3 regions of the Streptomyces sp. NPDC048734 genome follow, and region 1 is predicted to be linked to each of the others. Evidence: riboswitches for the same ligand, from Rfam matches in the RefSeq annotation. Region 1 holds a riboswitch; each other region holds the start of a gene.
The links. A riboswitch is a leader RNA that binds a small molecule or an ion and turns the genes downstream of it on or off. The one in region 1 is predicted to bind cobalamin.
Positions count from the first base shown of each region.

Region 2: another riboswitch for cobalamin. It lies ahead of ACGFQC_RS05880 (ribonucleoside-diphosphate reductase subunit alpha); the one in region 1 lies ahead of ACGFQC_RS31855 (cobalamin biosynthesis protein).
Region 3: another riboswitch for cobalamin. It lies ahead of ACGFQC_RS20365 (energy-coupling factor ABC transporter permease); the one in region 1 lies ahead of ACGFQC_RS31855 (cobalamin biosynthesis protein).

Region 1 is NZ_JBICUZ010000018.1:21,177-31,232, forward strand. Features, by position in the region: gene ACGFQC_RS31830 (hypothetical protein) at 1-150, opposite strand, end outside; gene ACGFQC_RS31835 (alpha/beta fold hydrolase) at 321-1,448, opposite strand; gene ACGFQC_RS31840 (class II aldolase/adducin family protein) at 2,276-2,986, opposite strand; gene ACGFQC_RS31845 (inorganic phosphate transporter) at 3,208-4,455, shown strand; gene ACGFQC_RS31850 (hypothetical protein) at 4,490-4,711, shown strand; cobalamin riboswitch at 4,855-4,987, shown strand; gene ACGFQC_RS31855 (cobalamin biosynthesis protein) at 5,088-6,056, shown strand; gene ACGFQC_RS31860 (cobyric acid synthase) at 6,053-7,651, shown strand; gene cobN (cobaltochelatase subunit CobN) at 7,648-10,056, shown strand, end outside.
Region 2 is NZ_JBICUZ010000002.1:143,340-153,395, forward strand. Features, by position in the region: gene mctP (monocarboxylate uptake permease MctP) at 1-1,568, shown strand, start outside; cobalamin riboswitch at 1,977-2,120, shown strand; gene ACGFQC_RS05880 (ribonucleoside-diphosphate reductase subunit alpha) at 2,243-4,612, shown strand; gene ACGFQC_RS05885 (ribonucleotide-diphosphate reductase subunit beta) at 4,612-5,622, shown strand; gene ACGFQC_RS05890 (helix-turn-helix domain-containing protein) at 5,834-6,841, shown strand; gene ACGFQC_RS05895 (cytochrome P450) at 6,822-8,192, opposite strand; gene cyc1 (epi-isozizaene synthase) at 8,189-9,244, opposite strand; gene def (peptide deformylase) at 9,576-10,056, opposite strand, start outside.
Region 3 is NZ_JBICUZ010000007.1:178,105-188,160, reverse strand. Features, by position in the region: gene ACGFQC_RS20370 (PP2C family protein-serine/threonine phosphatase) at 1-900, shown strand, start outside; cobalamin riboswitch at 1,118-1,303, shown strand; gene ACGFQC_RS20365 (energy-coupling factor ABC transporter permease) at 1,333-2,040, shown strand; gene ACGFQC_RS20360 (energy-coupling factor ABC transporter substrate-binding protein) at 2,037-2,450, shown strand; gene cbiQ (cobalt ECF transporter T component CbiQ) at 2,458-3,207, shown strand; gene ACGFQC_RS20350 (ATP-binding cassette domain-containing protein) at 3,204-4,034, shown strand; gene ACGFQC_RS20345 (DUF2071 domain-containing protein) at 4,441-5,193, shown strand; partial or broken gene ACGFQC_RS20340 (ATP-binding cassette domain-containing protein) at 5,200-5,598, opposite strand; partial or broken gene ACGFQC_RS20335 (hypothetical protein) at 5,597-6,058, opposite strand; partial or broken gene ACGFQC_RS20330 (carboxylate--amine ligase) at 6,055-6,537, opposite strand; gene ACGFQC_RS20325 (hypothetical protein) at 6,850-8,433, shown strand; gene ACGFQC_RS20320 (FAD-dependent monooxygenase) at 8,690-10,056, shown strand, end outside.

The DNA.
Region 1 (10,056 bases):
TCTGGCCAGCTCCGCCGGGGCGGGGGTGCCCTCCGGCGGGCGGGGCGCGGGGCGGCGCTGGCGCCGCTGGTTCACAGCTGAGGGGGCGGCGGCCAGGGGTCGTGGGCGGACGAGTCGAAGCCTGGAGTCGCGCGGGATACGGGACGTCACGGGTGCAGTCTTCCGGTTGACGGTCCGAAATCCCAAACGGAATGTCACGGCAGGCTACGGGACTGGCCAACGCGCGGGGTGCGGGGAGGGGTGAGGAGGCTTGTTCAGGCCAGCGGTTCGACCTTAAACGGAACCTGTGGCACCGCTCCGGCGCGTGCCGCCGCGGCACGTCACATCAAGGGGGTCAGGAAGCGGCGCAGCACTTCCTCGTAGGCGGCCGGGTCGGGGTTCCACATGGCGGCGTGCGGGGCGTGCGGGACGGAGCGGAGGGTGACCGGGCCGGGGTGGCGGTCGGCGAAGCGGCGGGAGGCCGCCCACGGGGCCACGGTGTCCCCGGGGCCGTGGACGACCAGGGTCGGTACGGCGAGGGCGGCCGGGTCGGCGGCCCCGTCGGCGGTGTCGGCGCTCAGGCCGGCGCGGCCCTCGGCGGCGCGGACGGCCAGCGGCAGCAGCGCGCCCGGGGTGTGGCGGGCGGAGGCGAGGGCCCGCAGGGTGGCCTGCCAGTCGAGGACCGGGGAGTCCAGCACGAGCCCCGAGACGAGGTTGCGGAGCCCCGAGCGGGCGGCGGCGCGCAGGGCCATGGTGGCGCCGGTGGACCAGCCGAGCAGCACGAGACGTTCGGCGCCGTAGCGGACGGCGTAGCGCATCGCCGCGTCCAGGTCGCGCCACTCGGTCTCGCCGAGGTGGTGGAGGCCGTCCGGGGGGCGTGGGGCGCCCAGGTCGCCGCGGTAGGACAGGGCGAGGACCGGGAAGCGGCGGCGGTGCAGGAAGCCGGTCAGGTTCAGGGCGTGTTCCCGGGTGGTGCCCAGGCCGTGCACGGCGATCACCCAGGTGCGGCGGGCGCCGGGGACGAACCACGCGGGCAGCGGCCCCAGTTCGCCGGGCACGTCGATGTCGGCGTGGTCGAGGCCGAGCGCGGTACTCGGGTTGCCCACGTACAGGTTCGGGGTGAGCCACACCGCGTCGCCCGCCTCGAGGGTGCCGTGGGTGACCCGCTCCAGACGCCGTACGACCGTGTCGGCGGGGTGCGGGACGCTGTCCAGGACGGGGCCGACGACCGCGTGGGAGCCGTCGCCCGCGAGTCCGTAGGTGCCGGGCCGCAGGGCGGCGAGGTCGCGGGTGAGGGTCACCCGGCCGTCGGCCGTGCCGTGCACGGTGAGCCGGGGTTCGGTGGGCAGGGGGCGGCCGGGTGACGCCTTCAGCGCCGCGTCGCTGGCGAGGCGGCCTGCGGCCACGCTTGCGGCGCCGGCGGCCAGGGCCGCGGCTGCGGTGACGGCGGTTGCCGTGACGGTGCGCACTCCTCCAGTGTCCTGGCCGATCCTGCCGAGGGCCAGTGGTGGAGGGGACCGGGGGTGCGGGCGGGTGGCTGTGGCCGGGCCCCCGGCGGCCTGCGCGCCCCCGACGGGCGGCCCGCGGCGGGCGGCGGGCGGCCCGCGGCGGGCGGCGGGCGGCGGGCGGCCCGCGGCGAGCCCGCCGTCACTGCGACCGGAGGGGCTCGCACGGCGGAGCACGCGGCCCGCCCGCACGGCGGAGCCACGCGCCGGGCCGTGCGGGCGGAGCCACGCGCCGGGCCGTGCGGGCGGAGCCACGCGCCGGGCCGTGCGGGCGGAGCCACGCGCCGGGCCGTACATCGGCCGCGCGATCGGCCCCGACGGCGGAGCCACGCCGTCGGCCGGACGGCGAAGCCGCGTGCTCGGCCCGGACGGCTAAGCCGCGTCCGGGCCGCACGGCGGAGCCACTCGTCCAGGCCGCACATCAGCCCGGGAAACGGAGCCGCGCGACCCGCCCGCACGGCGAAGCCACGCGCCGGTCCGCACGGCGGAGCCACGCGCCGGTCCGCACGGCGGAGCCATGCGCCGGGCCGTGCGGGCGGAGCCACGTGCTCGGGCCGTACATCGGCCCGGGAAGCGGAGCCGCGCGGCCCGCACGCACGGCGGAGCCACGCCGTCGGCCGGACGGCGAAGCCGCGTGCTCGGCCCGGACGGCTAAGCCGCGTCCGGGCCGCACGGCGGAGCCACTCGCCCAGGCCGCACGGCGGAGCCGGGGATCGCCCCCGCCCCCGCCCCCGCCCCGGGATCGGGCGCCGCGGGCTTCGGGGTTCCGTCGGCGGCCCCGGTACGTCGCCTCAGCGGTTCTGCCCGTAGCCCCGCAGGCGTTCCGCCACCTCCCCCAGTTGGTCGTCGGTCAGCAGGTTCGGGGTGCGGCCCGGGACGGACGAGGCGGTCAGCCACAGGTGGCACATCCACTCCAGCTGGGCCGTGCGGTCGTAGGCCTGGTCGAGGGTGGCGCCGTAGGTGAGGGTGCCGTGGTTCTGGAGGAGGCAGGCGGTGCGGTCGGTGAGGGCGTGCAGGAGGCTGCGGGCGAGTTCCTCGGTGCCGTAGGTCGCGTAGGGGGCGACGCGGACGGGGCCGCCGAGGGCGGCCGTCATGTAGTGGACGGACGGGAGTTCGGTCACGAGGGTCGAGACGGCGGTGGCGTGCACGGCGTGGGTGTGGACGACGGCGCGGGCGTCGGTGGTGCGGTGGACGGCGAGGTGCATGGGCAGCTCGCTGGTCGGGGTGAGGGTGCCGAGGACCTGCCGGCCGTCGAGGTCGACGCCGGTGAGGTCGTCCGGGGTGAGGCGGTCGTAGGGGACACCCGAGGGGGTGACCAGGACGAGGTCCCCGACGCGGACCGAGACGTTGCCGGAGGTGCCGACGACGAGCCGGTCGGTGACGGTGCGGCGGGCCGTCGCCACGAGCTGTTCCCAGGCGTGTGCGACCTCCCCGTCGCGGAGGCCGTGAAGGTCGCGGGGGTCGTGGATGCCGTCACCGGTGTCGCGTCGCTGCTCTGCCATACGGCGATCCTGCCAGGTGACGAACGTCTCTTTCGCGGCCTTCCAGGACCCTCGGGGAAGGGGGCGCGGAACCCGGGCCCGTGCGGCGTCCGGGGTGTCACGGCCGAGCGGAATGAGTCCCGCCGATTGTGGACACCACGAAGCCCGCCCCAGTTCACCTTCCGTTCACTCAGGTTACCTACGTTCATCCAGCCAATGACCTCGAACGATTGCCTGGGTAAATGGAAAGCTTCTCGCTGATCCTCGCGATTGTGGTAGTAACCGCACTCGCGTTCGATTTCACGAACGGTTTCCACGACACCGCCAACGCGATGGCCACCACCATCTCGACCGGTGCCCTCAAGCCCAAGGTCGCGGTGGCCATGTCCGCCGTTCTGAACCTTGTAGGCGCCTTCCTCTCCGTGGAGGTCGCCAACACGATCTCCAAGGGTCTCGTCGACGAGACCGGCATCCGTCCCGAGGTCATCTTCGCCGCCCTGGTCGGCGCGATCCTCTGGAACCTCCTGACCTGGCTGGTCGGACTGCCGTCCAGCTCCTCGCACGCCCTGATGGGCGGCCTGATCGGCGCCACCATCGCCTCGGCCGGTGCCGGCGCGGTCCACGGTGACGTGCTCGTCACCAAGGTCCTGATCCCGGCCATCGCCGCGCCGATCGTCGCGGGCGTCGCGGCGATGCTCGCGACCCGGCTGTCGTACTCGCTGGGCAAGAAGGCCGACGGCAAGGCCGCCGCCAAGGGATACCGAACCGGCCAGATCGCCTCCGCCGGCCTGGTCTCGCTCGCCCACGGCACCAACGACGCGCAGAAGACGATGGGCATCATCACCCTCGCCCTGGTCGCCGGCGGCGCCGTCGCCCCCGACTCCGACCCGCCGCTGTGGGTCATCCTGTCCGCGGGCCTGGCGATCGCGCTCGGCACCTACCTCGGCGGCTGGCGCATCATCCGCACCATGGGCAAGGGCCTGACCGACCTCCAGCCGCAGCAGGGCTTCGCCGCCCAGACCAGCGCGGCCACCGTCATCCTGGCCTCCTCCCACCTCGGTTTCTCGCTCTCCACCACGCACTCGGTCTCCGGCGCGGTGATGGGTGCGGGCCTCGGCCGCAAGGGCGGCGTCGTCCGCTGGTCGACCGCCACCCGGATGTTCGTGGCCTGGGGCCTGACGCTGCCGGCCGCGGCCCTGGTCGGCGCCCTCGCCGAGTACGTGACCGGCCTCGGCGACTGGGGCACGGCGCTCGTCGCGGTGTTCCTCATCGCCTCCAGCGCGGCGATCTGGAAGATCTCGCGGCGCGAGATCATCGACCACACGAACGTCGTCGACGGGGACGAGGAGCCGGCCGGCGTGGTCACCACCGCGATCGCCGCCGTGACCCCGCCCCCGGCGGGCACGGTCGCCGAGGACCTCACGGCCACCATCCCCGCCCCGGCGGCGGAGTCGGCTCCGCCGGCCGCTCCCACCGTCACCACCGTCTGAGTCCCGCCCCCACCGGTACGAAGGAAGAAGCAGCATGAAGATCGACTGGGCGGCTCTCGGCTCCGTCTTCGGCGTCAGTCTCGTCGTCACCGTGGCCCTCGTGGCCCTCTTCACCCTCGGCATCATGGGCCTCTCCCGCCGCGAGCGGGCCGCGGCCCAGGGCGGCTCCGCCACCCTGGCCGTCACCGGCGCGTACGCGTGCTTCGCGGCGTGCGCCGGGGCGGTGGCCTACGGGATCTCGCTGATCGTCACCTGACGGACGGCACGCACACACGCGCGTGGGGCGCGGGACGGATCACCGTCCCGCGCCCCACGCGTGCGCGTAGGCCGTGACCGGCGGTGTGTGGGGTTCTGCACACTGTCCCGTCGCAGGTCAACAGCGAGTTGACGGCCGTTCCGGGCCCGTGGTGGACTGCCGGGGCCATGTACGGCGACAGAAGAGGAAGCCGGTGTGAATCCGGCGCGGTCCCGCCACTGTCACCGGGGTAGACACCCCCGGGAGCCAGGAACTCTCGTCGCCGGTCTCGTCGAACCAGGGCGTGGACACCCTGAGTGAGGACATAACGCCATGCTCGGCTGCCGTTCGAGGTACAGCACCAGGTCGCTGCCCGGCCCGTCGGCCGGCTGAGCCGATGGGTACCGATCGCCTCTACGCGTACGGTGCCGCCGCCGGCCTCCTGGGGGACCTGATCCTCGGCGATCCGCGCCGGGGGCATCCGGTCGCCGTGTTCGGGCGGGCCGCGGCCGGCGTGGAACGGGCTCTGTGGCGGGACCACCGCGGGTGGGGCGCGCTGCACACCGCCGTGTGCGCCGGCGGCACCGTGGCCCTCGGGGCCCTCGCCTCCCGTGCCGTACGCCGCTCCCCCGCCGCCTCCGTCGCGTTGACCGGCGCCGCCGCGTGGGCCGTCGTCGGCGGGACCTCGCTGGTACGGGAGGCCCGGACCATCGGGCGGGCCCTGGAAGCGGGGGACGTCGAGGGCGCGCGGGCGCGGCTGCCGCACCTGTGCGGACGGGACCCGCAGGCCCTGGACGCCGACGGGATCGCCCGCGCGGTCGTCGAGTCCGTCGCCGAGAACACCTCCGACGCGGTCGTGGGCGCCCTGGTGTGGGGGGCCGTCGGCGGCGTGCCGGGACTGCTCGGGTTCCGGGCCGTCAACACCCTGGACGCCATGGTCGGCCACCGCTCGCCGCGCCACCTGCGCTTCGGGTGGGCCTCGGCCCGGCTGGACGACGTCGCCGGATGGCCGGGGGCACGGCTGACCGCCGTCCTGGCCGCCGCCGCCGGTGACGATCCGCGCGGGGCGGTGCGGGCCTGGCGGGCCGACGCGCGCAGGCATCCCAGCCCCAACGCCGGTCCCGTGGAGGCGTCGTTCGCCGGTGCCCTCGGGGTGCGGCTCGGCGGGACGCTGTCGTACGGCGGGCGCGTCGAACACCGGCCCGTGCTGAACGGGGAGCGGGGGCGGCCCGTCGTGGCCCACGACATCGAACGTGCCGCGCGGCTCTCCCGCCGCGTCGGCCTGCTCGCGCTCGGCGTCACCGTCGCCGCGCGCGTCGTCTCCGCGAGGGTCCTCGCGGCGAGAGCGAAGGGGCGTACGTCATGAGCGGGGGTCTCCTCGTCGCCGGCACCACCTCGGACGCCGGCAAGAGCGTCGTCACGGCGGGGATCTGCCGGTGGCTGGTGCGGCAGGGGGTCAAGGTGGCGCCCTTCAAGGCGCAGAACATGTCCCTCAACTCGTTCGTGACCCGCGAGGGCGCCGAGATCGGGCGCGCGCAGGCCATGCAGGCGCAGGCCTGCCGCATCGAGCCGACGGCGCTGATGAATCCGGTGCTGCTCAAGCCGGGCGGCGAGCGCAGCAGTCAGGTCGTGCTGCTCGGCAAGCCGGTCGGCGAGATGAGCGCGCGCGGGTTCTTCGGGGGGACCGGAGGATCCGGGGAATCCGGGGAATCCGGGGAATCGTCCCCCGGGAGCAGGCTGCGCGGCGGACGGCAGGAGGAACTCCTCGGGACCGTTCTCGACTGTCTCGCCGAGTTGCGGGGCACGTATGACGCGGTGATCTGTGAGGGAGCGGGCAGTCCCGCCGAGATCAACCTGCGGCGGACCGACATCGTGAACATGGGGATCGCCCGCAACGCGCGGCTCCCCGTGCTCGTCGTCGGCGACATCGACCGCGGCGGCGTCTTCGCCTCCTTCTTCGGGACCGTCGCGCTGCTCTCGCCGCAGGACCAGGAACTGGTCGCCGGGTTCCTCGTCAACAAGTTCCGCGGTGACGTCTCGCTGCTGGAGCCGGGCCTGGACATGCTGCGCGGGCTGACCGGGCGGCGGACGTACGGGGTGCTGCCGTTCCGGCACGGACTCGGGATCGACGAGGAGGACGGGATGGCGGTCTCCCTGCGGGGCGCCGTCCGGGAGTCGGCCGTCTCCCCGCCCGTCGGCGAGGACGTGCTGCGGGTCGCCGTCTGCGCGGTCCCGCTGATGTCCAACTTCACCGACGTGGACGCGCTGGCCGCCGAACCGGGCGTCGTCGTGCGGTTCGTGGACCGGCCGGAGGAACTGGCCGACGCCGACCTCGTGGTGCTCCCCGGGACCCGGGGGACGGTCCGGGCGCTCGCGTGGCTGCGCGAGCGCGGGCTGGCGGACGCGATCCTGCGCCGGGTCGCCGAGCAGCGGCCCGTGCTGGGCGTCTGCGGCGGCTTCCAGATCCTCGGCGAGCACATCGAGGACGAGGTCGAGTCGCGCGCCGGCGAGGTCGCGGGGCTCGGCGTCCTGCCCGTCCGGGTGCGGTTCGCCCGCGAGAAGACCCTCACCCGGCCGGTGGGGGAAGCCCTCGGCGAGCGGGTCGAGGGGTACGAGATCCATCACGGGGTCGCCGACGTCACCGGGGGTGCGGCATTCATCCGCGATGACGAGGGGAACAGCCTGGACGGCTGCCGGGTCGGCCAGACCTGGGGCACCCACTGGCACGGCTCACTGGAGTCGGACGGTTTCCGACGGGCGTTCCTGCGGGAGGTGGCGGCCGCCGCGGGCCGCCGTTTCGTGCCGGCCGCCGACACCTCCTTCGCCGCGCTGCGCGAGGAGCAGCTCGACCGGCTCGGCGACCTGATCGAACAGCACGCGGACACGGACGCGCTGTGGCGGCTCATCGAGTCGGGCGCGCCGCAAGGACTGCCTTTCATTCCACCGGGAGCGCCCGCATGAGCACAGTGTTGTTGTTGTCCACCGCCGACACCGATCTGCTGGCGGCCCGGGCCGCCGCCGGTGCCTCGTACCGGATCGGCAATCCGACCCGCGTGGACGTCGCGGAGGACCTCCCCGCCCTGGTCGAGGGCTCGGACGTCGCCGTCGTACGGCTGCTCGGCGGGAAGCGGGCCTGGGAGGACGGGCTCGCCGCGCTGAAGGCGTCCGGCATCCCCACCGTCCTGCTGGGCGGGGAGGCCGTGCCGGACGCGGAGCTGATGGCCGAGTCGTCCGTGCCGGCCGGCGTGGTGGCCGAAGCCCTCAGGTACCTCGTCGAGGGCGGCCCCGCCAACCTCACCGAGCTGGCGCGGTTCCTCTCCGACACCGTCCTGCTGACGGGCGAGGGGTTCGAGGAGCCGCGGCGGATGCCCGCGTACGGCGTCCACGGCGACCGGGTGCGCCAGGAGGGCCGGCCGACCGTCGGCGTGCTCTTCTACCGCGCCCACGAGCTGAGCGGCAACACCGCCTTCGTGGACACGCTGTGCGACGCGATCGAGGCGAGGGGCGCCAACGCCCTCGCGGTGTACTGCGGTTCGTTGCGCGACGCCGACCCCGGCCTGTACGGGATCCTCGGCACGGCGGACACCCTGGTCGCCACCGTGCTGGCCGCGGGCGGCACCCACGCCTCGCAGGCGTCGGCCGGCGGCGACGAGGAGGCCTGGGACATCGGGGCCCTCGCCGATCTCGACGTGCCGGTGCTGCAGGGGCTCTGCCTCACCTCCTCGAGGGCCGCCTGGGACGCCTCCGACGCCGCCCTGTCCCCCATGGACGCGGCGATGCAGGTCGCGATCCCCGAGTTCGACGGGCGGCTGATCACCGTCCCCTTCTCCTTCAAGGAGCAGGGCCCGGACGACGTCCCGGTGTACGTCGCCGACCCCGAGCGGGCCGCGCGCGTCGCCGGGATCGCCGTACGGCACGCCCGGCTCAAGCACAAGGCGAACGCCGACAAGAAGCTCGCGCTCGTCTTCACCGCCTACCCCACCAAGCACTCGCGGGTCGGCAACGCGGTCGGCCTCGACACCCCCGCCTCCGCCGTCCGGGTGCTGGACGCCCTCAGGGCGGCCGGCTACTCCCTCACCGAATACCCCGACAACGGCGACGAGCTGATCCACCGGCTGATCGAGGCCGGTGGCCACGACGTCGAGTGGCTGACCGAGGAGCAGCTCGCCGCCGCGCCCGCGCGGGTGCCGCTGGCCGACTACCGGGCCTGGTTCGACGAGCTCGACCCGGACCTCAGGCAGGGCATGCTCGACGCCTGGGGCGAGCCGCCGGGCGGCCTGTACGTCGACGGCGACGACATCGTGCTGGCCTCGCTCCGGTTCGGGAACGTCGTCGTGATGATCCAGCCGCCGCGCGGCTTCGGCGAGAACCCGATCGCGATCTACCACGACCCCGACATGCCGCCGTCGCACCACTACATGGCCGCCTACCGCTGGCTGGAGAACAGTTTCGGCGCCGACGCGATCGTCCACATGGGCAAGCACGGCACGATGGAGTGGCTGCCGGGCAAGGGGCTGGGCCTGAGCGGGGGCTGCGCCCCCGACGCCGTCCTCGGTGAACTCCCGCTGATCTACCCGTTCATCGTCAACGACCCCGGCGAGGGCACGCAGGCCAAGCGGCGCGGGCACGCCACCGTCGTCGACCACCTGGTGCCGCCGATGGCGCGCGCCGACACCTACGGCGACCTGGCCAAGCTGGAGCAGCTCCTCGACGAGTACGCGCTCGTCTCCGACCTGGACCCGGCGAAGGCGCCGGCCGTGCGGGCGCAGATCTGGACGCTGGTGAAGGCGGCCGAGCTCCACCACGACCTGCACGTCGACGACCAGCCGGACGACGAGGCGTTCGACGAGTTCGTCATGCACATCGACGGCTACCTGTGCGAGATCAAGGACGTGCAGATCCGCGACGGCCTGCACATCCTCGGTGGCGGGCCGGTGGGCGAGCCCCGCGTGAACCTGGTGCTGGCCGTGCTGCGGGCCTCGCAGGTGTGGGGCGGGCGGGCGAACGCGCTGCCGGGGCTGCGGGCCTGCCTGGCGGAGCACTTCGGGCTGGCCGAGAAGGAGCTGCTCGCCGAGCCGGGGGCGCCGGTCAAGGTCCCGGTGGAGCTGACGGACCTGGTGCCGGGCCCCTCGCGCAGCGCCGCCGACGCGATCGACCTGCTGGAGCAGCTGTGCCGGCGGATCGCGGAGGGCATGGAGGCGCGGGGGTGGGCGGCCGGTGAGGGCCGCGCGCTCGTCGCGGAGGTGCTGGGCACCGAACTCCCCGACGCCGTCGCGGTGGTGGAGTTCGCCTGCACGGAGGTCGTGCCCCGGCTGGAGCGGACCACGGACGAGATCGGGCACATCCTCAAGGCCCTGAACGGCGGT
Region 2 (10,056 bases), on a different contig from region 1:
TCCTGGCCGCGCGCTGGCGCAGGGCCGCCGACGAGCACAGCCTCGACGAATGGGGCCTGGGCGGAAGGTCGTTCGGCACCTGGGTCACCTGGTTCCTGCTCGGCGGCGACCTGTACACGGCCTACACGTTCGTGGCGGTGCCGGCGGCGATCTACGCGGCCGGCGCGGCGGGCTTCTTCGCGGTGCCGTACACGATCCTCGTCTACCCGCTGATCTTCACGTTCCTGCCGCGTCTGTGGTCGGTGTCGCACCGGCACGGGTACGTGACGACCTCGGACTTCGTGCGCGGCCGGTTCGGCTCCAAGGGGCTGTCCCTGGCCGTGGCCGTCACCGGCATCCTGGCCACCATGCCGTACATCGCGCTCCAGCTCGTCGGCATCCAGGCCGTGCTGGACGTGATGGGCGTCGGCGGCGGCGAGAACACCCACTGGTTCGTCAAGGACCTGCCGCTGCTGATCGCCTTCGGCGTGCTCGCGGCGTACACCTACTCGTCGGGACTGCGGGCGCCCGCGCTGATCGCGTTCGTGAAGGACACGCTGATCTACATCGTCATCGCGGTGGCGATCATCTACATCCCCATCAAGCTCGGCGGGTTCGACGACATCTTCGCCAAGGCGGGCGACGCCTTCGCGCAGACCAACCCGGCGACCGGCAAGCCGCGCGGTGCGCTCGCCCCGGCCGAGGCGGGCCAGTGGACGTACGCCACGCTGGCGTTGGGCTCCGCGCTGGCGCTGTTCATGTACCCGCACTCGATCACCGCGACGCTGTCCTCACGCAGCCGTGAGGTGATCCGCCGCAACACCACGATCCTGCCGCTGTACTCCCTCATGCTCGGCCTGCTCGCCCTGTTGGGCTTCATGGCGATCGCCGCCGGGGTGAAGGTCACCAACGGCCAGCTGGCGATCCCGCAGCTCTTCGAGGACATGTTCCCGGCGTGGTTCGCGGGCGTGGCCTTCGCGGCGATCGGCATCGGCGCGCTGGTGCCGGCCGCCATCATGTCCATCGCGGCCGCGAACCTCTTCACCCGCAACATCTACAAGGACTTCATCAAGCCGGACGCCACGCCCAAGGAGGAGACCCGCGTCTCCAAGCTGGTCTCGCTGCTGGTGAAGGTGGGCGCGCTGGCCTTCGTCCTCACCATGGACAAGACGGTCGCCATCAACTTCCAGCTGCTGGGCGGCATCTGGATCCTGCAGACCTTCCCGGCCCTGGTGGGCGGCCTGTTCACCCGCTGGTTCCACCGCTGGGCCCTGCTGGCCGGCTGGGCCGTCGGCATGGTCTACGGCACGGTCGCGGCGTACGGCGTCGCCTCCCCGACGCAGGCGCACTTCGGCGGCTCGTCGAAGGAGATCCCCGGCATCGGGGAGATCGGTTACATCGGTCTGACGGCGTTCGTGCTGAACGCGGTGGTGACGGTGGTGCTGACCTTCGTCCTGAAGGCGCTCAAGGCCCCGGAGGGCGTCGACGAGACGTCTCCGTCGGACTACACGGCGGACGCCGGCGACCCGGGCGTCCAGGTGGAACTGCCGCCGGCGACGGCGGGGGCGGGAGCGGGAGCGGGGCACTAGGGTCTTTCGTTCGGGTCGGGCCGGATCAGGGAGCGGGGTCCGGTGCCGGGGGCACCTCCCACGCCTTTCGGGCAGGGGGAACCTCGCGAGGCGGAGGAGGGAGTCGGGGCGGGGCCCTGGCGACCGACGACAACGCGGCGGTGGGGGTGCCTCCCGCTCGGGCGGAGCCGGGAGCGGGGGAGCGGTGCCGGACCCCGCGAGCCCGGCCTGATCCAAACGACAGGCCCTGGCGCGGGGCGCCCCGACCACCCCCCGTCCGCATCCCGCAGCGGGCCGCCGAGGGCCAGTCGCCCCGGCGGCCCGCCGTCGTACGCGCCCGTGCCGGGAGGACGGGGCTCTGCCGCCTCGGAGTTGACGCTGCGAAGCCAGCCCGACACAACATCTGGGGGTCACGCGGCAGCCCGGCACAAGATGTATGCTCATGCTCGCTGTCGCCGCAGGGGAATCCGGTGCGAATCCGGAACTGTCCCGCAACGGTGTACTTGCGTGCGCGCACACCCATATGCGCACGCATGGTCAGTCCGAGCACCTGCCGGCAGCGCACCCGGTCCGTCCGGCTCGGGTGCCCTGACGTCCGGGCCTCGCGGAATGGGCCGGTGGACGCGACGCGCCCCGCGCTCGTGTGCTGCCCCCTGCCCTGCGCAAGGCCCCCGCCGAGCGAGGGAGAGCCCCACGTGACCATCGCGCCAGCCGAACCGGCTTCAGCGGCCCCGGAGACCGACGGTCCCGGAGCCGCACTGCTGCGGACCCTGACCGAGCTGACCGCCGACCTCCCCGACACCGACCCCGGCCGGGTCGCCGCCGCCGCCCTGCGGGGCCGGTCCGCGCGGGCGGACGAGGCGGAGCTGCGCGAGCTGGCCACGGAGGCGGCCGCCGGTCTGATCTCCGAGGACCCCGCCTACTCCCGGCTGGCCGCCCGGCTGCTGACGATCGGCATCCGCGCCGAGGCCGCCTCCCAGGGCGTCACCTCCTTCACCGCCTCCGTCGCCGTCGGCCACCGCGAGGGCCTGATCGCCGACCGCACCGCCGCGTTCGTGCGGCTGCACGCCGCCCGGCTCGACGCGCTGGTCGACACGGCCGCCGACGACCGCTTCGGCTACTTCGGCCTGCGCACCCTGCACAGCCGCTACCTGCTGCGCCACCCGCTGACCCGCAAGGTCGTCGAGACGCCCCAGCACTTCCTGCTGCGGGTGGCGAGCGGCCTGGCCGAGGACGACACGGCGAGGAGCGTCGACGAGGTCGCAGCCCTCTACGGGCTGATGAGCCGCCTGGACTACCTCCCCTCCTCCCCCACCCTGTTCAACTCCGGCACCCGGCACCCGCAGATGTCGTCCTGCTACCTCCTCGACTCCCCCCTGGACGAGCTGGACTCGATCTACGACCGCTACCACCAGGTCGCCCGCCTCTCCAAGCACGCCGGCGGCATCGGGCTGTCGTACAGCCGCATCCGCTCGCGCGGGTCGCTCATCCGCGGCACCAACGGGCACTCCAACGGCATCGTGCCGTTCCTGAAGACCCTGGACGCCTCGGTCGCCGCCGTGAACCAGGGCGGCCGGCGCAAGGGCGCGGCCGCGGTCTACCTGGAGACCTGGCACTCCGACATCGAGGAGTTCCTGGAGCTGCGCGACAACACCGGTGAGGACGCGCGCCGTACGCACAACCTCAACCTGGCGCACTGGGTGCCGGACGAGTTCATGCGGCGGGTCGACGCCGACGGGCAGTGGTCGCTGTTCTCCCCGGCCGACGTGCCCGAGCTGGTCGACCTGTGGGGCGACGAGTTCGACGCGGCCTACCGCGCAGCCGAGGCCGCGGGCCTCGCGAGGAAGACCATCGCGGCCCGCGACCTGTACGGCCGCATGATGCGCACCCTCGCGCAGACCGGCAACGGCTGGATGACCTTCAAGGACGCGGCCAACCGCACCGCCAACCAGACCGCCGAACCGGGCCACGTGGTCCACTCCTCGAACCTGTGCACGGAGATCCTGGAGGTCACCGACGACGGCGAGACGGCGGTCTGCAACCTGGGTTCGGTGAACCTGGGCGCGTTCGTCGACACGGCCCCCGGGGCCACCGATGTCATCGACTGGGAGCGGCTGGACGAGACCGTCCGCACCGCCGTCACCTTCCTCGACCGGGTCGTCGACATCAACTTCTACCCCACCGAGCAGGCGGGCCGCTCCAACGCCCGCTGGCGCCCGGTCGGGCTGGGTGCGATGGGCCTCCAGGACGTCTTCTTCAAGCTGCGGCTGCCCTTCGACTCGCCCGAGGCCAGGGCCCTCTCCACCCGGATCGCCGAGCGGATCATGCTCGCCGCGTACGAGGCCTCCGCCGACCTCGCCGAGCGCAACGGCCCGCTGCCCGCCTGGGAGAAGACCCGCACCGCCCGGGGCGTGCTGCACCCGGACCACTACGGTGTCGAGTTCTCCTGGCCGAAGCGCTGGGCGGCGCTGCGCGAGCGCGTCGCGGCGACCGGCATGCGCAACTCGCTGCTCCTGGCCATCGCGCCGACCGCCACCATCGCGTCCATCGCCGGTGTGTACGAGTGCATCGAGCCACAGGTCTCCAACCTGTTCAAGCGCGAGACGCTGTCCGGCGAGTTCCTCCAGGTCAACTCCTACCTGGTGCGGGAACTCAAGGAGCTGGGCGTCTGGGACGCCCGCACCCGCGAGGCCCTGCGCGAGGCGAACGGCTCGGTGCAGTCCTTCACCTGGATCCCCGCGGACGTACGGGCGCTGTACCGCACGGCGTGGGAGATCCCGCAGCGCGGCCTGATCGACATGGCCGCCGCCCGCACCCCGTTCCTGGACCAGGCGCAGTCCCTGAACCTGTTCCTGGAGACGCCGACGATCGGCAAGCTCTCCTCCATGTACGCGTACGCCTGGAAGTCGGGCCTGAAGACGACGTACTACCTGCGCTCCCGCCCGGCGACCCGCATCGCCCGCGCGGCACAGGCGCAGACCCCGATCCCCGTGCAGCAGCCGGCCCCCGAAGAGGCCGTCGCCTGCTCCCTCGAAAACCCCGAGTCCTGCGAGGCCTGCCAGTAATGCCTGAGAACAAGAACCTGCTCGACCCGGGCTTCGAGCTGACCCTGCGTCCGATGCGCTACCCCGACTTCTACGAGCGCTACCGGGACGCCATCAAGAACACCTGGACCGTCGAGGAGGTCGACCTCCACTCGGACGTCACCGACCTGGCGAAGCTGACGCCCGCCGAGCAGCACCTGATCGGGCGGCTGGTCGCGTTCTTCGCGACGGGCGACTCGATCGTGGCGAACAACCTGGTGCTGACGCTGTACAAGCACATCAACTCCCCCGAGGCGCGGCTCTACCTGAGCCGGCAGCTGTTCGAGGAGGCCGTGCACGTCCAGTTCTACCTGACCCTGCTGGACACCTACCTCCCCGACCCGGAGGACCGCGCCGCCGCCTTCGACGCGGTCGAGAACATCCCGTCCATCCGGGAGAAGGCCGAGTTCTGCTTCCGCTGGATGGACTCGGTGGAGAAGCTGGACCGGCTGGAGTCGGCGTCCGACCGCCGCCGTTTCCTGCTCAACCTGATCTGCTTCGCCGCCTGCATCGAGGGCCTGTTCTTCTACGGCGCCTTCGCCTACGTCTACTGGTTCCGCAGCCGGGGTCTGCTGCACGGCCTCGCCACCGGCACCAACTGGGTCTTCCGTGACGAGACCATGCACATGTCCTTCGCGTTCGAGGTCGTCGACACCGTCCGCAAGGAGGAGCCGGAGCTGTTCGACGACCGGCTCCAGGAACAGGTCACCGACATGCTGCGGGAGGCCGTCGAGGCCGAACTGCAGTTCGCCCGCGACCTGTGCGGGGACGGCCTGCCGGGCATGAACACCGACTCGATGCGCCAGTACCTCGAGTGCGTCGCCGACCAGCGGCTCAGCCGCCTCGGCTTCGCCCCGGTGTACGGCTCGGAGAACCCGTTCTCCTTCATGGAGTTGCAGGGCGTTCAGGAGCTGACCAACTTCTTCGAGCGCCGTCCGTCGGCGTACCAGGTCGCGGTGGAGGGCACCGTGGACCTGGACGAGGACTTCTGAGTCCGCGGTCCGCGCAGTCGGCGGTCGATCCGGCGTTCGCGGGCCAGTCCCGCGAGCGCCGGACCCGTGAGGAGGAGGAAGACGGCCAGGACCGTGAGGATGTCGGTGAGTGCGTTCATGAGGTAAGCATCGTGCGAGTGCGACGCTCCTGACAGTGGCAGGACTGCCGTACACCTTTGAATTCCTGCCACCCCGGGTGCACACTGACCGCATGCTGAAGAACGTGGCCGCGGTCCTCCTCGACGGCGTGCACCCCTTCGAACTGGGCGTCGTCTGCGAGGTGTTCGGCATCGACCGCAGCGACGAGGGGCTCCCGGTCTACGACTTCGCCGTCGCCTCGGCCGAGGGGCCCACCCTGTCCACCCACGCGGGGTTCACGGTGAACACGGAGCACGGGCTCGAACGGCTGGAGAGCGCCGACCTGATCGCCCTGCCGGCCGGCGACGCGTACACGGCGCGGGAGTTCCCGCCCGAGCTGCTCGACGCGCTGCGCCGGGCCGTGGACCGCGGGACCCGGGTGCTGAGCGTGTGCTCCGGGGTGTTCGTGCTGGCCGCGGCGGGTCTGCTGGACGGGCGGCGCTGCGCGGTGCACTGGCGGCACGCGGAGCAGCTCGCCCGCGAGTACCCGCGCACGACCGTCGAGCCCGACGTGCTCTACGTGGACGAGGACCCGGTGATCACCTCGGCCGGCACGGCCGCCGGCATCGACGCCTGCCTGCATCTGGTGCGCAAGGAACAGGGGCCCGAGGTCGCCAACGGGATCGCCCGGCGGATGGTCGTACCGCCGCACCGGGACGGCGGGCAGGCCCAGTACGTCCAGCGGCCGCTGCCGCGTTCGTCCTGCGACACCGTGGGCGAGGTGCTCGCGTGGATGGAGCAGCACCTCGACCAGGAGGTCACCGTCGAGCAGCTCGCCGCCCGCGCCCACATGTCGCCGCGCACCTTCGCCCGCCGCTTCCGGCAGGAGACCGGCACCACGCCCTACCGCTGGGTCCTGCGCCAGCGGGTGCTGCTCGCCCAGCATCTGCTGGAGGCGTCCGACGAGACGGTGGACGCGATCGCCTGGCGCACCGGCTTCGGCACGGCGGGCGCGCTGCGGCACCAGTTCGTGCGGGCGCTGGGCACCACCCCGAACGCCTACCGGCGTACGTTCCGCGGTCCCGAGGCCGTCTGGACGTACGCCGGCGGCGCGCCAGGTCTCAGCGCGGGACGGGCTTGAGCAGCAGCCGCTGGGGACGCAGCGTGATGCCCACCCGGGTCGCGTCGTCCGAGCCGGGGACCTGCTCGAAGCGGAACCCGTCCGCGAGGACCGCCGTGACCAGCGTGAGCAGCGCCATCGAGAAGTGGTCGCTCGGGCACTTGCGGTTGCCCACGCCGAACGGCCGCATCGCGTACTTCGGGATGTCCTTCGACCGCTCGGGGCGCCAGCGGTCGGGGTCGAACTCCAGGTGCCGCTCGTAGGACCGCGGGTCGCGCTGGATCGCGTACGGGCTGTAGACGATGTCGGCCCCGGCCGGAATGCGACAGCCACCGAGTTCGGTGTCGGTGACCGCCCGCCGTGTCAATATCCATACGGCCGGACGCAAACGCATGGCCTCGATGACGACGTTGTTGGTGTGCGTGAGCTTGCGCACGTCGTCGAATGCGACGGGCCGCCCTCCGGTCACCTCTCGAACCTCGGCACGCACCCTGTCCGACTGTTCCGGGTGGTCCGCGAGTACCAGCAGCAAGGACATGATCGTGGAAGCGATGGTTTCGCTGCCGGGGGTGAGGATCGCGACGACCTGGTCGTGGATCTCCTGTTCCCCGATCGGGTCGCCATTGTCGTCCTTCGCCTCCAGCAATGCCGTCAGCAAATCGTCCGGCTTTTGACCGGATGCCCGGCGTTCGGCGACGATCTCGTCGACCAGGAGATGCAAATCGGCCAGCGCCCGGTTGAATTCGCGGTTGGCAGGAAGCGGCAGCCGGTAGAGCGGTCCGAGGGGCACCACCATCCGGTGGTACATACCTTGGAAGACGCTGGCGAGCGCGGTGCACAGCCGCTCGGCGCGTTCGTCCATGAACCGCCCGCGCAACAGGCAGCGGGCCGCGACCCGCACCGCGATCCGGAACGACTCCGAGGTGCAGTCGATCGTCTCGCCGCCCTTCCAGCGCTCGGCGAGCGCGCGCGTCTCCTCCTCCATGATCGGCCCGTAGGCGGGGATGGCGTCGAGCCGGAACGCGGGCTGGACGGTACGCCGCTGACGGCGGTGGAGCGGTCCGTTGGCCGTGGCCACGCCCTCCTTGCCGAGCAGGCCCTCCAGGGACTCCCACAGGGGTCCGGCGATGATGTAGTCGGGGCTCAGGGCCAGCGCCCCGGTGAGGGCCGGCGTCGTGACGGCGTACACCGTCTTCGGCCCGAGCCTGATGCGGACGACGTCGCCGTGGTCGCGCAGCTGCGCCATGAAGGCCAGCGGGTCGCGGGCGAGTTTCCAGCCGTGGCCGAGAAGCGGAACCCCGCCACCGGCCAGGGGCGGCTCGCGCAGTTCCGGTGCGTCGGACGTCACGGGTTTCACGGACTCGACGGTCATTTCTCACCTGCCGCTTCGTTGTTGACGTACGGGGGCGTGGACCGGTCGTCCCAGCTGTCGACCATGTAGCGGCCGGACTCGTGGTGGAACCAGTAGACGGAACTGAACCAGTTCCGCATGTTCGCGAGGCAGGCGCGCACGGCGGCGCCGAGTTCTTTTCCGGGGACCGTCCCGTCGGCCAGCCGGTCGGCCAGCATCAGGACGTCCTTCTCGACGACGAGGAATTCGGATATGCATTCCTCGACGCGCCGCCTGACTTCCTCGACCGCTTCTTCGAGCGTCAGTCCTTCATGGGTGACGAGACTGATTCCGAGATTGTGCACCTCGTCGCCCGCTATTTCCTTCGGGAGCGAGCAGAGGTCGTTGTACCAGGCGGCGAATTCCTGACTCAGCAGAGCCGCACGCCGATAGGCCGGGTGTTTCCGCACCGGGTCCGGGAGTTCGCGGCCCGCACTCGGCTCCAGCAGGTCCGTCCAGATCCAGTGCGCGAAGGTGAGCCGGCGCAGGGCCAGATACTCCTCCACGCCCGGGACGCGCCCTGCCAGCCGGTTGTGGAATTCGCGGTCGTACGCCTCGATCACCTCGTGGAAGTGCCGGGCGAACCGCGCGTTCCACGTCTCGGGGAGGAAGGAGTACAGCCGGTCCACACTGTCCGCGAGTCCGGCGACCAGCGGATCCTCGTGCCGCAGGTGCTCCTTCGGGAAGTCGAGGGCCTCGTGCAGGCGGAGCCGCAACTCCCGCCAGGCGACGGCCCGGCCGTGCACGACATCACGGTCGTGCCGGTCGTCCCAGACGAAGAACCACGCGCTGTAGTCGGCGATGGCCTGCATGACCTCGTCGGGTGCGCCGAGGTAGTAGCCCGCCATCAGGTCGGTGTAGCACAGGCCGTCGGCATATTCCGCGACCTTGTCCGGGGACATGAGCCGCCTTTCCAGCAGCCACGATCGCGTGTTCTCCTGCAACTGAGGCCAATACGGATGCAGTTGCCGGGGAAACACCGCCTCGACGACCGGAAGGGAGAGCGACGGGGGAACCGCGGTCACGGTCCCCACGGCCCGGTATGTGGTGCTGTATGTGGTGCTGTATGTGGTGCTGTATGGGAAAGCCGGCACGAACAACCCCTCTCAGCCGCCAGTTGGCGCACGCCCCTCCGCTGTGCCGGGCGTGCGCCGTCGCGTATCCCCGCGCTTCCCATTCAGCACTACAACTGACCTCCCTGGGAACGGATTTGCTTCATTCGCTACCCCGACACGCCGAGATTCCCCCTTGCGTGACCGGTGATGGACCAGTGGACGGCGAAGGCGGTCGACCGTGCGCCGGACACACGAACGACGCCCGGCCGGTGGTGATTCCGGTCGGGCGTCGGGCGGAGGGCGGGGCGGCTCAGTCGTTGGCGACCACGGGGTAGCGCGGCTCGTTCTCGGCCATCTGCCGCAGCGCGTCCTTGCGTTCGCGCTTGGAGAGACGGTCGATGTAGAGGTACCCGTACAGGTGATCCGTCTCGTGCTGCAGACACCGGGCGAAGTAGCCCGTGCCGCGCACCTTGATCGGGTTGCCCTTCTCGTCCTGGCCGGTCACCTCGGCGTAGTCGGGCCGGGCCAGCGGCGCGTACGCGGTGGGCACCGACAGGCAGCCCTCGTTGCTGTCGTCCAGCCTGCGCCGGTCCGCGGGCAGTTCGACCAGTTCGGGGTTGCAGACCACACCGGTGTGCCGGACGCCCTCGTCGTCGGGGCAGTCGTAGACGAACACCTTGAGGTCGACGCCGATCTGGTTGGCGGCCAGGCCCACGCCCTCGGCGGTGTGCTGCGAGGCGAACATGTCCGCGACGAGCTGCTGGAGTTCCTCGCCGAACTCGGTGACGTCC
Region 3 (10,056 bases), on a different contig from region 1:
CGGGCCCACCTGCCGGTCTCGGTGCGCGGCGACCGGCTCGGGGTGCTGTCGGTGACGCTGCCCGAGGACAGCGGGGCACCGGACGCGCTGGGCGAGCTGGCGGAGGTCGCGCAGGTGCTCGGGCACGAGGTGGTCGTGGCCGAGCGGGTCACCGACCTGTACCTGCGGGCCCGGCGCAGGGAACGGCTCACCCTGGCCGCGGAGATGCAGTGGCAGCTCCTCCCGGCCCGCTCCGGCACCGGTCCCGGATACGCGCTCGGCGCCCAGCTGGAGCCCGCCTACGCCGTCCGCGGCGACAACGTCGACTGGTCCGCCACGGGCGACCGCCTCACCCTGTACGTCAACAACGGCACGGGCGACGGCGCGGAGGCGTCGCTGCTGACGAGCCTGACGGTCAACGCGCTGCGCAACGCGCGACGGGCCGGCCTCCCGATCGCCGACCAGGCGGCGCTGGCCGACCAGGCGGTGCACGCCCACTACCGGGGCCGCTGCCACCTGTCGGTGCTGATGCTGGAGGTCGAAGTCGCCACGGGGCGGGCCCAGGTGGTGGACGCCGGTTCACCGCGGCTGCTGCGGCTGCGGGCGGGCACCGTCGAACCCGTCGACCTGGAAGCCCAGTTGCCGCTGGGCATGTTCGAGGAGACCGACTACGTGGCGCAGCCGTTCCAGGTGGAGCCCGGCGACCGGCTGGTGTTCGTCAGCGACGGCGTCCACGCGGTCGCCTCGCCCGGCGGGGCGACGTACGGGGACGCCGCCCTGGCCCGCGCGATCACCGCCACCCGGCTGGTGCCGGCGGCCGAGGCCCCGCGTGCCGTGCTGCGCGAACTGGCGGGGCACCGCGGCGGAGCCGTGACGGAGGACGACGCGCTCGTGGTGTGCCTGGACTGGCACGGCCGCTGACCCCCGGATCCCCTGACCGGCACAACCACCGACCGGCCGGTGCACCCCGACCGGCACAACCACCGACCGGCCGGTGCGCCCGGACCGGCACGGCCGCCGAGCGGCGGTCCGCGCAGCCCCGGTGCGGCCCCGGCGTGGCCGGTGTGCGCCGGGTCGGCACCCCGCGTCCGCCGCCCGTGCGCCCCCGTTCCCGCTTGTCACCGCCCCTGTCCTCCCACTACTGTCACCACGCCTTGGTGAACGGGAAATCCGGTGTGATGCCGGTGCGGCCCTCGCCACTGTGATCGGGAAGTCCGGCTCCGGCCCTCGCGGGCAGCCACTGGGTCCTCACGGACCCGGGAAGGCGGAGCACGGGCGGTGGTACCCGTCAGCCAGGAGACCGGCCAAGGCGCGTCAACCATCCACGAGGTGCTGGAGAGGGTCTGCTGAGCCATGCACATAGCCGAGGGTTTTCTGCCTCCGGCGCACGCGGTCGCCTGGAGCGTCGCGTCGGCGCCGTTCGTCGTCCACGGAGCCCGGTCGCTCACCCGTGAAGTCAGGGAGCATCCCGAGAGCACGCTGCTGCTCGGTGCCTCCGGTGCCTTCACGTTCGTCCTGTCCGCACTCAAGCTCCCTTCGGTGACGGGGAGTTGTTCACACCCCACCGGCACCGGCCTGGGTGCCGTCCTGTTCCGGCCGCCGATCATGGCCGTGCTGGGCACGATCACCCTGCTCTTCCAGGCGCTGCTGCTCGCGCACGGTGGCCTGACCACGCTCGGCGCCAACGTGTTCTCGATGGCGGTCGTCGGACCGTGGGCCGGGTACGGCGTGTACCGCCTGCTGCGGCGCTACGGCGTGCCGCTGATGGTCACGGTGTTCGCCGGAGCCTTCGTCGCCGACCTGTCCACCTACTGCGTGACCAGCGTGCAGCTGGCGCTGGCGTTCCCCGACCCGAGCAGCGGGTTCCTGGGCGCACTCGGCAAGTTCGGGTCCATCTTCGCCGTCACGCAGATCCCGCTGGCCGTGAGCGAGGGGCTCCTCACCGTCCTGGTGATGCGTCTCCTCGTGCAGTCCAGCAAGGGCGAACTGACCCGGCTGGGCGTGCTGGTGGCCGGAACCCGGAACCGGAAGCCGGAGACGACCGGGGCGGTGGCCCGGTGAAGCGGAACACGAAGATCAACCTCCTGCTGCTGCTCGCCGTGCTCGCGCTCGCGGTACTGCCGCTGGCCCTGGGACTCGGCGACCACAAGGAGCAGCCGTTCTCCGGTTCCGACAGCGAGGCGGAGACGGCGATCACCGAGCTGGAGCCGGACTACGAGCCGTGGTTCTCGCCCCTGTACGAGCCTCCGTCCGGGGAGATCGAGTCGGCGCTGTTCGCCGTCCAGGCCGCCCTGGGCGCGGGTGTCCTCGCCTACTACTTCGGGGTGCGCCGGGGCCGCCGCCAGGGCGAACTGCGGGCGCTGGCCCGGCTGGAGGAGAAACGGGACGGGGTGCGGGACAGAGACGGTGCCGAGGCGGGGGACGACGTGAGCGCGCCCGACGCCGGGAAGTCCCCGCAGGGACGGGTCTGATCGGAACGTGCTGCCGATCGACGCGGCGGCGCACAGCAGTCGCTGGCGCCACCGTCATCCCGTGGACAAGGCCGTGCTGGGGCTCGGCCTCACCCTGCTCGCGATCTCCCTCCCGCCCTGGCCGGGCGCGGTCCTGGTGCTGGTGACGGCGCTCACCCTGCTGCTGGGTCCGGCGGGGGTGCCGCCCCGCCGACTGTGGCGCGCCTACCGGGTCCCGCTGGGCTTCTGCGCGACGGGCGCGCTCCCCCTCCTCGTCCAGGTGGGCGGGTCCGACGGGTTCGTGTCCCTGGCCGACGGTGGCCCGGTGCGGGCCGGGGAGCTGATGCTGCGCACCTCGGCCGCCTCACTCGGCGTGCTGCTGTTCGCGTTCACCACGCCCATGTCGGATCTGCTGCCCCGCCTGGTGAGGGCCGGCGTGCCCGCGCCGGTCGTCGACGTCGCCCTGGTGACGTACCGCATGAGCTTCCTGCTGCTGGACTCGATGCGCCGGATCCGGGAGGCGCAGGCGGCCCGGCTCGGACACACCGGCCGGGCCGCCGAGTGGCGTTCGCTCGCCGGGCTCGGCGCCACCGCGTTCGTGCGGGCCTTCGACCGGGCGGCACGGCTGCAGGCCGGGCTCGCCGGGCGCGGTTACGACGGCACCCTGCGCGTCCTGGTGCCCGAGGCCCGCGTCTCCGCACGCTTCACGGTGGCCGCGGCCGCCCTCCTGGCGGCTCTGGCCGCCCTCACCCTCGTCCTGGAAAGGCCCCTGTCATGAGCGAGCTGGTCGCCCTGCGGGGTGTCTCCTTCGGGTACGAGGACGGCCCGACCGTGCTCGAGGACCTCGACTTCACGGTACGCGCGGGGCGCGCCCTCGCCCTGCTCGGCCGCAACGGCAGCGGGAAGACGACCCTGATGCGGCTGCTCAGCGGCGGACTGCGACCGCGCACCGGCACGTTGACGGTCGAGGGACGGCCGGTGGGGTACGACCGCAAGGGGCTGACCCGGCTGCGGACGACCGTGCAGCTGGTGGTGCAGGACCCCGACGACCAGCTGTTCGCCGCGTCCGTCGCCCAGGACGTGTCGTTCGGGCCGTTGAACCTGGGGCTGCCCGACGCCGAGGTGCGGGCCCGGGTGGAGGAGTCGCTCGCCGCGCTGGACATCACCGCCCTGGCCGACCGGCCCACTCACCTGCTGTCCTACGGGCAGCGCAAGCGGACCGCGATCGCGGGCGCCGTCGCGATGCGGCCGCGCGTGCTGATCCTCGACGAGCCGACCGCCGGGCTCGACCCGGACGGCCAGGAACGGCTGCTCACCACGCTGGACGGGCTGCGCGCGTCCGGTACGACGGTGGTGATGGCCACCCACGACGTCGATCTCGCCCTGCGCTGGGCCGACGACGCGGCCCTGCTCACCCCGTCCGGCGCGCACACCGGTCCGGCGGACACCGCGCTGGCCCGCACGGACCTGCTCCACGAGGCGGGCCTGCGGCTGCCCTGGGGCATCGCGGTCGCCCGACTGCTCGCCGGCCAGGGCCTGTTGTCCGAAGGGGGGACCGGACCGCGCAGCCCGGAGGAACTGGCGGCGCTGCTGGCCGGGGGCTGAGCCCACGGCGGGGCGCCCGGTCCCGGTACCGCCGGGCGTCACGGCCCGGTCCCGGTACCGCCGGGCGTCACGGCCCGGTCCTTGGTACCACCGGGCGTCACGGCCGGGCCGACCGCCGCGGCATCCCGGCCGGGCCGACGGCCGCGGGCGTAGCAGGCCGGGCCGACCCGCGCAGGGCCACGACCGGGCCGGACCGACGCGGGCGGGGCGGCTCGGTCCGCGACGCCGACGCCGACGGCGCCGTGCGCCGTGCGCCGTACCGGCCGGCTCGGACTCCACGCCCGCGATTCGCCCTGCCGGTTCACCGCGTCCCGCGGGGCCCGGCGGGCGCCTGCCGTGCCTCCCGGCAACGAGGGGATGTGCCCCTGGCCGTCGGCCGGCGAGCAGGCTCTGGCATCCTGGCGCCGTGCCGCACCCCGCCTCCGTGACGCCCGACGCCCCTCGTCCCGTGGGGGTGCCGCTGCTGACCCAGCAGTGGCTCGACCTCTGCTTCGTCCACTGGGCGGTGGCGCCGGAGACGGTGGCGGGACTGCTGCCGCCGGGCACCGCCGCCGACGTCCACGACGGGTCGACGTACGTCGGTCTGGTCGCCTTCCGGATGCACCGCGTGGGCTGGCTGGGGCTGCCCGGGGTGCCGTACCTGGGGTCGTTCCCGGAGACGAACGTGCGGCTGTACTCGGTGGACGGGCACGGGCGGCGCGGGGTCGTGTTCCGGTCGATGGACGCGGCGAGGCTGATACCGGTGGTGATGGGCCGCGTCGGCTTCCGGCTGCCGTACCTGTGGTCGCGGATGCGGGTGCGCGCGGACGGCGACACCGTCACCTACACCAGCGCGCGCCGGTGGCCGGGGCCGCGCGGCGCGTCGAGCCGGATCGTGGTGCGCCGGGGCGAGCGCATTGAGGAGCCCACGGAGCTGGAGCACTTCCTCACCGCGCGCTGGGGCATGCACAACGCCTTCTTCGGCGGCGCCGCCTATCTGCCCAACGAGCATCCGCGCTGGCCACTGCACCGGGCGGAACTGCTCACCTGCGAGGAGGACCTGGTCGCCGCGGCCGGACTGCCGGCGCCGCCGGAGGCGCCGGTCAGCGTCCTGTACTCGCCGGGCGTGCCGGTACGCCTGGGCCGGCCGGCGCGCCCGGCGGGCATCCCGACCCCCTGACCCGCGTCACGGACGCGTTCCCGCCCCCGCACGTGCCGTGGCCTCCGTCAGCGAGACGGTGAACGGATGCCGGGGAGCCGTCAGCACCCGCTGTGCCGGGCCCTGTTCGACGAGTTCTCCCGCCTCCATTACGGCGATGCGGTCGGCGAGGCGCGCGGTGTCCAGGTCGTGCGTGATGAGGACCAGGGCGAGGTCGTCACCGTCGCGCACCCGGCCGGCCAGGAGGTCGAGGATGCCGCGCCGGGTGACCGGGTCGAGGCCGGAGGTGATCTCGTCTCAGACGAGGACCCGGGGCCGGGCGAGCAGGGCGCGGGCGAGGGCGGCCCGCTGGAGTTCGCCGCCGGACAGGGCACCGGGCGGGCGGTGGGCGAGGTCCGCCGGCAGGCCGAGGCGGGCCAGAGTCGCCGACGACGAGGACCGTCGCCCCGGCGGGCAGGTCGAGCAGGTCGACGACGGCGCGGGCACGGGCGCGGGACTTCGCCAGGGAGGATCCGGCGGGCAGCGGGACCGGCCGGGCGCCGTGCCCGGGGGTGTGCGAGGTGACCCGCATGAGGTAGGCGTCGAGGGCGGCGACCCGCACCGGCGGCAGGGGGTGGCGCAGGAGCCGGGCCACGTCGGCGCCGACGCAGTCGTCGAGGACGCTGTCCGGCAGTTCTCCCGGCTCGACGGCGCAGGAGCCGACGGCTTCGTCGAGGCGGAGGCTGAGCACCTCGTTGCGGTAGCCGGTGCCGCGCCCGTCGTGGCGTACCGCCTGCCGGGTGGTGAAGGCGACGGCGATCCGCCGCGTGGCCGGGTCGGGGCCGAGGGCACCGTCGCGGACGCGGTCGACGAGGTCGTCGTAGGTGGGGAAGGTCCCGGTGGTCATCGGACCACCAGTCCCGCGCGCAACCCGGTCAGCAGGTCCTCGACCCGGGCACGGGCGCCGGGGCCGCGGGTGTCGGCGGCCATGACGTGCCCCAGGTACTCGTTGTTGCCGCCCGCCGCCCGCACCGCCCGGCCGGGCTCGGCGAGTTCCACCTCGAGCACGCCGTCCGCGTCCCGGACGCCGGTGCCGTCGAGCGCCTCCAGGGTGCCGGTGCGGTCCGGCACCAGGAAGCCGATGGCAGCGCTGCGCACTCCGGTGTCGGCCGGCCGCAGGTCGGGGGCGCGGCCGAGGGCGACGTCCACGAACGCGGCGGCGAGGTCGACTCCGGTGACGTGGCGGACGAGTTCGGTGATGCGGTTGCCGGCCGGGCGGGGGTTGACCTCCACGACGCGGGGGCCGCCGGGAGTCAGCTTGATCTCGGTGTGCGCCACGACCCCGTCGGTCAGGCCGAGGGCCTTGAGCGCGCCCAGGGCGGTCTGTTCGTGAGCCACAGTTCCCCTTTTCCAGCGACGGGTTCGGACGTCAGGACAGCCCGGCGCACTCTCACCGGAGGGGAGGACGCCGGGCCACGCACCCCCACACGCTATCGATAACCATTTTCATTTGCTAGACCCTTCTGCGCACGGATCACCCGCGTCGAGCCGAGCGCCGTACGGATGCCCCTTCCGCCCCCTCCGCCACGCCGGTTCCTCCGGCGGAGATGACGCCCGCCACCTCTGTCAGCAGTGCACCGGCACCCGTAGACTGACAAGTCACCGAAGTTCGGGCGCTGTTGATGGGGGAGGACAGCCATGTCCGGAGATCAGTACGGCATGCACGACCACGGTTTCCACGTGCCACCCATGCCGTCGGCGCCGCCACCGGCACCACCCGCGCCACCGGACGGTGCGCGGGCCGTCGCGGTCGCGGTGCTCAACCTCAGCGGCCTGGGGCTCGGGTACGCGCTGCTGCGCCGCTGGGTGCTCATGCTGCTGTGCTGGACGACCACCGCCGTGCTGCTGCTCGTGGCCCTCCCGGCCGACCCGGACGGCGTCCCGGTGGCCGCCCTCCTGCTGTACGCCGTGTTCCTCGCCGGGGTCGCGGCGCACGGCGCGCTCGTCGGCCTGCGCTCCCGCACGGCGGTCGTGCGACGGGCACCCCTCGCCCTGCTGCTGGGTCTGGTCCTGCTCGCCGTACCGGCCGGTGGCGTCGTGCTGTACGACGACGCGCGGGAGGAGGCGACGGAGCGGATGCTCCTCGACCGGCTCGACGAGGCCGACGAACTGGTCGCGGCGTCCGGCAAGAAGGACTTCGGCAGCGGCCGGACCGGCTACCGCGAGGCGCTGAAGGCCTACGAGGACCTCAGATCCGACCACCCCGACTCGCGCGCCGCCCAGCGGGTGCCCACCCGGATGAGGACCTTCTACACCACGGTCGCCGCCCCGTACGAGGACGCCGACTACTGCACCGCGATAGCGCCCCTCACCTACCTGCGCACGGTCCCCGAGGCCATGCCCTCCACCGACCTCGGCACCCTGGAGAAGTGGCCCGACGACCGGCTGGCCACCTCCCTGTACGAATGCGCCTCGCGGGGCCTGGCCTCCGACCAGTCCACCTGGGCTTCCCAGTTCGGCGAACTGCTGACCACCTTCCCCGACTCCGACCAGGCCGCCAAGGTCCAGCCGGCGGTGGGCGCCGCCGTCACCCGGGAGGTCAAGGGCCTCGCCGGAGCCGAACCCTGCACGGCGGTCGAGCGGCTGCGCGACCTCGGCGCCGACATCGCGGACCTGCCGGGCGACGAGGCGGGCATCGAGACCGCCCTCACCAAGGACGCCGGACGCGCCACGAGCAGCGCCGACTCGGGCACGTACACCTGCGGTGTGGACCAGTACCGGGACGGTGACTTCGAAGCCGCGCAGACGACGATGAACGAGTACGTCTCGGCGCACAGGACCGCCAAGAACGCGGCCCGGGCGAAGAAGATAGCGATCGCGGCGGAGATCGCCCAGACCCTGCCTGCCGCGGGCAAGACCCTGCCCACGACACGGTCCGGCGGCAGCATCTCGGTCACGGTGAAGAACGACAGCCCCGACGAGGTCACCGTCCTCTACACCGGCCCGGTGACGGGCAGCCTCACCCTCAAGGCCTGCGGCAGCTGCAAGGCGTACTCCCTGGGCAGCACCCTCGCCCCCGGCTTCGAGCCGTGCAGCGGCGGCAAGAACTACCCGCAGCGCACGATCAGCCTGCCCCCCGGTACCACCTACTTCGTGCACAAGTCGGCGTCGAGCACCTCCTCCACCTCCTCCACGCCCGCCACGGACACCGCCAAGCTGGAGTCCGGCTACATCTACACCGAGTGCGCCTACACGACGAACTCCCTCGGATCGGGCATCTGAGCGACCCGTACCAGCCTCCGGAGGGCCGTCGTGAACGGCCCGGACGGAACCCCGCGAGGGCCGTCGCCGCCGCCGGACCCGTCTCCCCGGCTCGTGCGGCGGCCCTCGCGCGCACCGGCGCTCGGGCCACGGTGGTCACGCGCCGTCAGGCGGGTGAAGCCTGGGCCGCCGTTCGCCGGGCGGGGCATGCATGACAGTCCCGGCCGTCCGGCCGCAAACGGCCGTGTCGGCGGACACGACGTGCTGGAGACACATCATGAAACACAGAACCGACCAACCGGGCGGCCCGATCCACCGGGTCCCCGTCCTGATCGTCGGGGGCTCCCTCGTGGGCCTGTCGACCTCACTGTTCCTGGGCCGGCTGGGGGTGCGCCACACCCTGGTGGAGCGCCATTCCGGCACCTCCCACCACCCCCGCGGACGCGGCAACAACGTCCGCACGATGGAGCTGTTCCGGGTGGCCGGCGTCGAGCCGGCGATCCACCGGGCCGCGGCCACCCTGGCCGACAACCACGGCATCCTCCAGGCGCGCGACCTGGTCGACGACGCGGGCGAGTGGCTGGTCAAGGACATCGACCCGGGGGGCGGACTGGCCCGCTTCAGCCCGAGCTCCTGGTGCCTGTGCAGCCAGAACGACCTCGAGCCGGTCCTGCTCGACCACGCCACGACGCTCGGCGGCGACCTGCGGTACTCCACCGAACTGCTCTCGTTCGACGCCGACTCCGACGGGGTCACCGCGCTGGTCAAGAACCGGGAGACCGGTGAGCACACCGGGATCCGCGCCGACTACCTGGTCGCCGCCGACGGCCCCCGCAGCCCCGTCCGCGAGCAGCTCGGCATCGGCCAGAGCGGCCCCGGCGAGCTGTTCAGCAACGTCAGCGTCACCTTCCGGTCCCGTCTCCTCGCCGACGTGGTGGGCGAGCGCCGGTTCATCGTCTGCTACCTCACCAGCCCGGACGGCGACGGCGCGCTCCTGCCGGTGGACAACCGGGAGAACTGGGTCTTCCACGCCCCCTGGCACCCCGAACGCGGCGAGACGCTGGAGGACTTCACCGACGAGCGCTGCGCCGAGCACATCCGGCGCGCGGTCGGCCGGGCGGACCTCGACATCGAGATCACCGGGCGGGCGCCCTGGCACGCCGCCCAGCGCGTGGCCCGCGGCTACCGCTCGGGCCGCGTCCTGCTGGCGGGCGACTCGGCCCACGAGATGTCCCCCACCGGGGCCTTCGGCTCCAACACCGGCATCCAGGACGCGCACAACCTGGCCTGGAAGCTGGCGGCGGTGCTCGGCGGCTGGGCGGGTCACCGCCTGCTGGACTCCTACGACCTCGAGCGCCGCCCCGTGGCGGAGGCGACCAGTGCCCGCGCCGCGGTCCGGTCGGCCGAGCACAGCCACCCCGGTTTCGCCCCGCCGGCCGGCGCGGGCGGGGGCGGGCCGCAGCGCGGCATCCTCAACGTGGCCCTCGGCTACCGCTACCCGCAGGGCGCCGTCGTCGGCACCGACCCCACCTCGCCGGTGGTCCCGGAGAAGCTCGCCCTCGACGGCGCGCCCGGCACCCGGGCGCCCCACCTGTGGGTCCGGCACGAGGGCAGGCGGCTGTCCACGCTCGACCTGTACGAGCG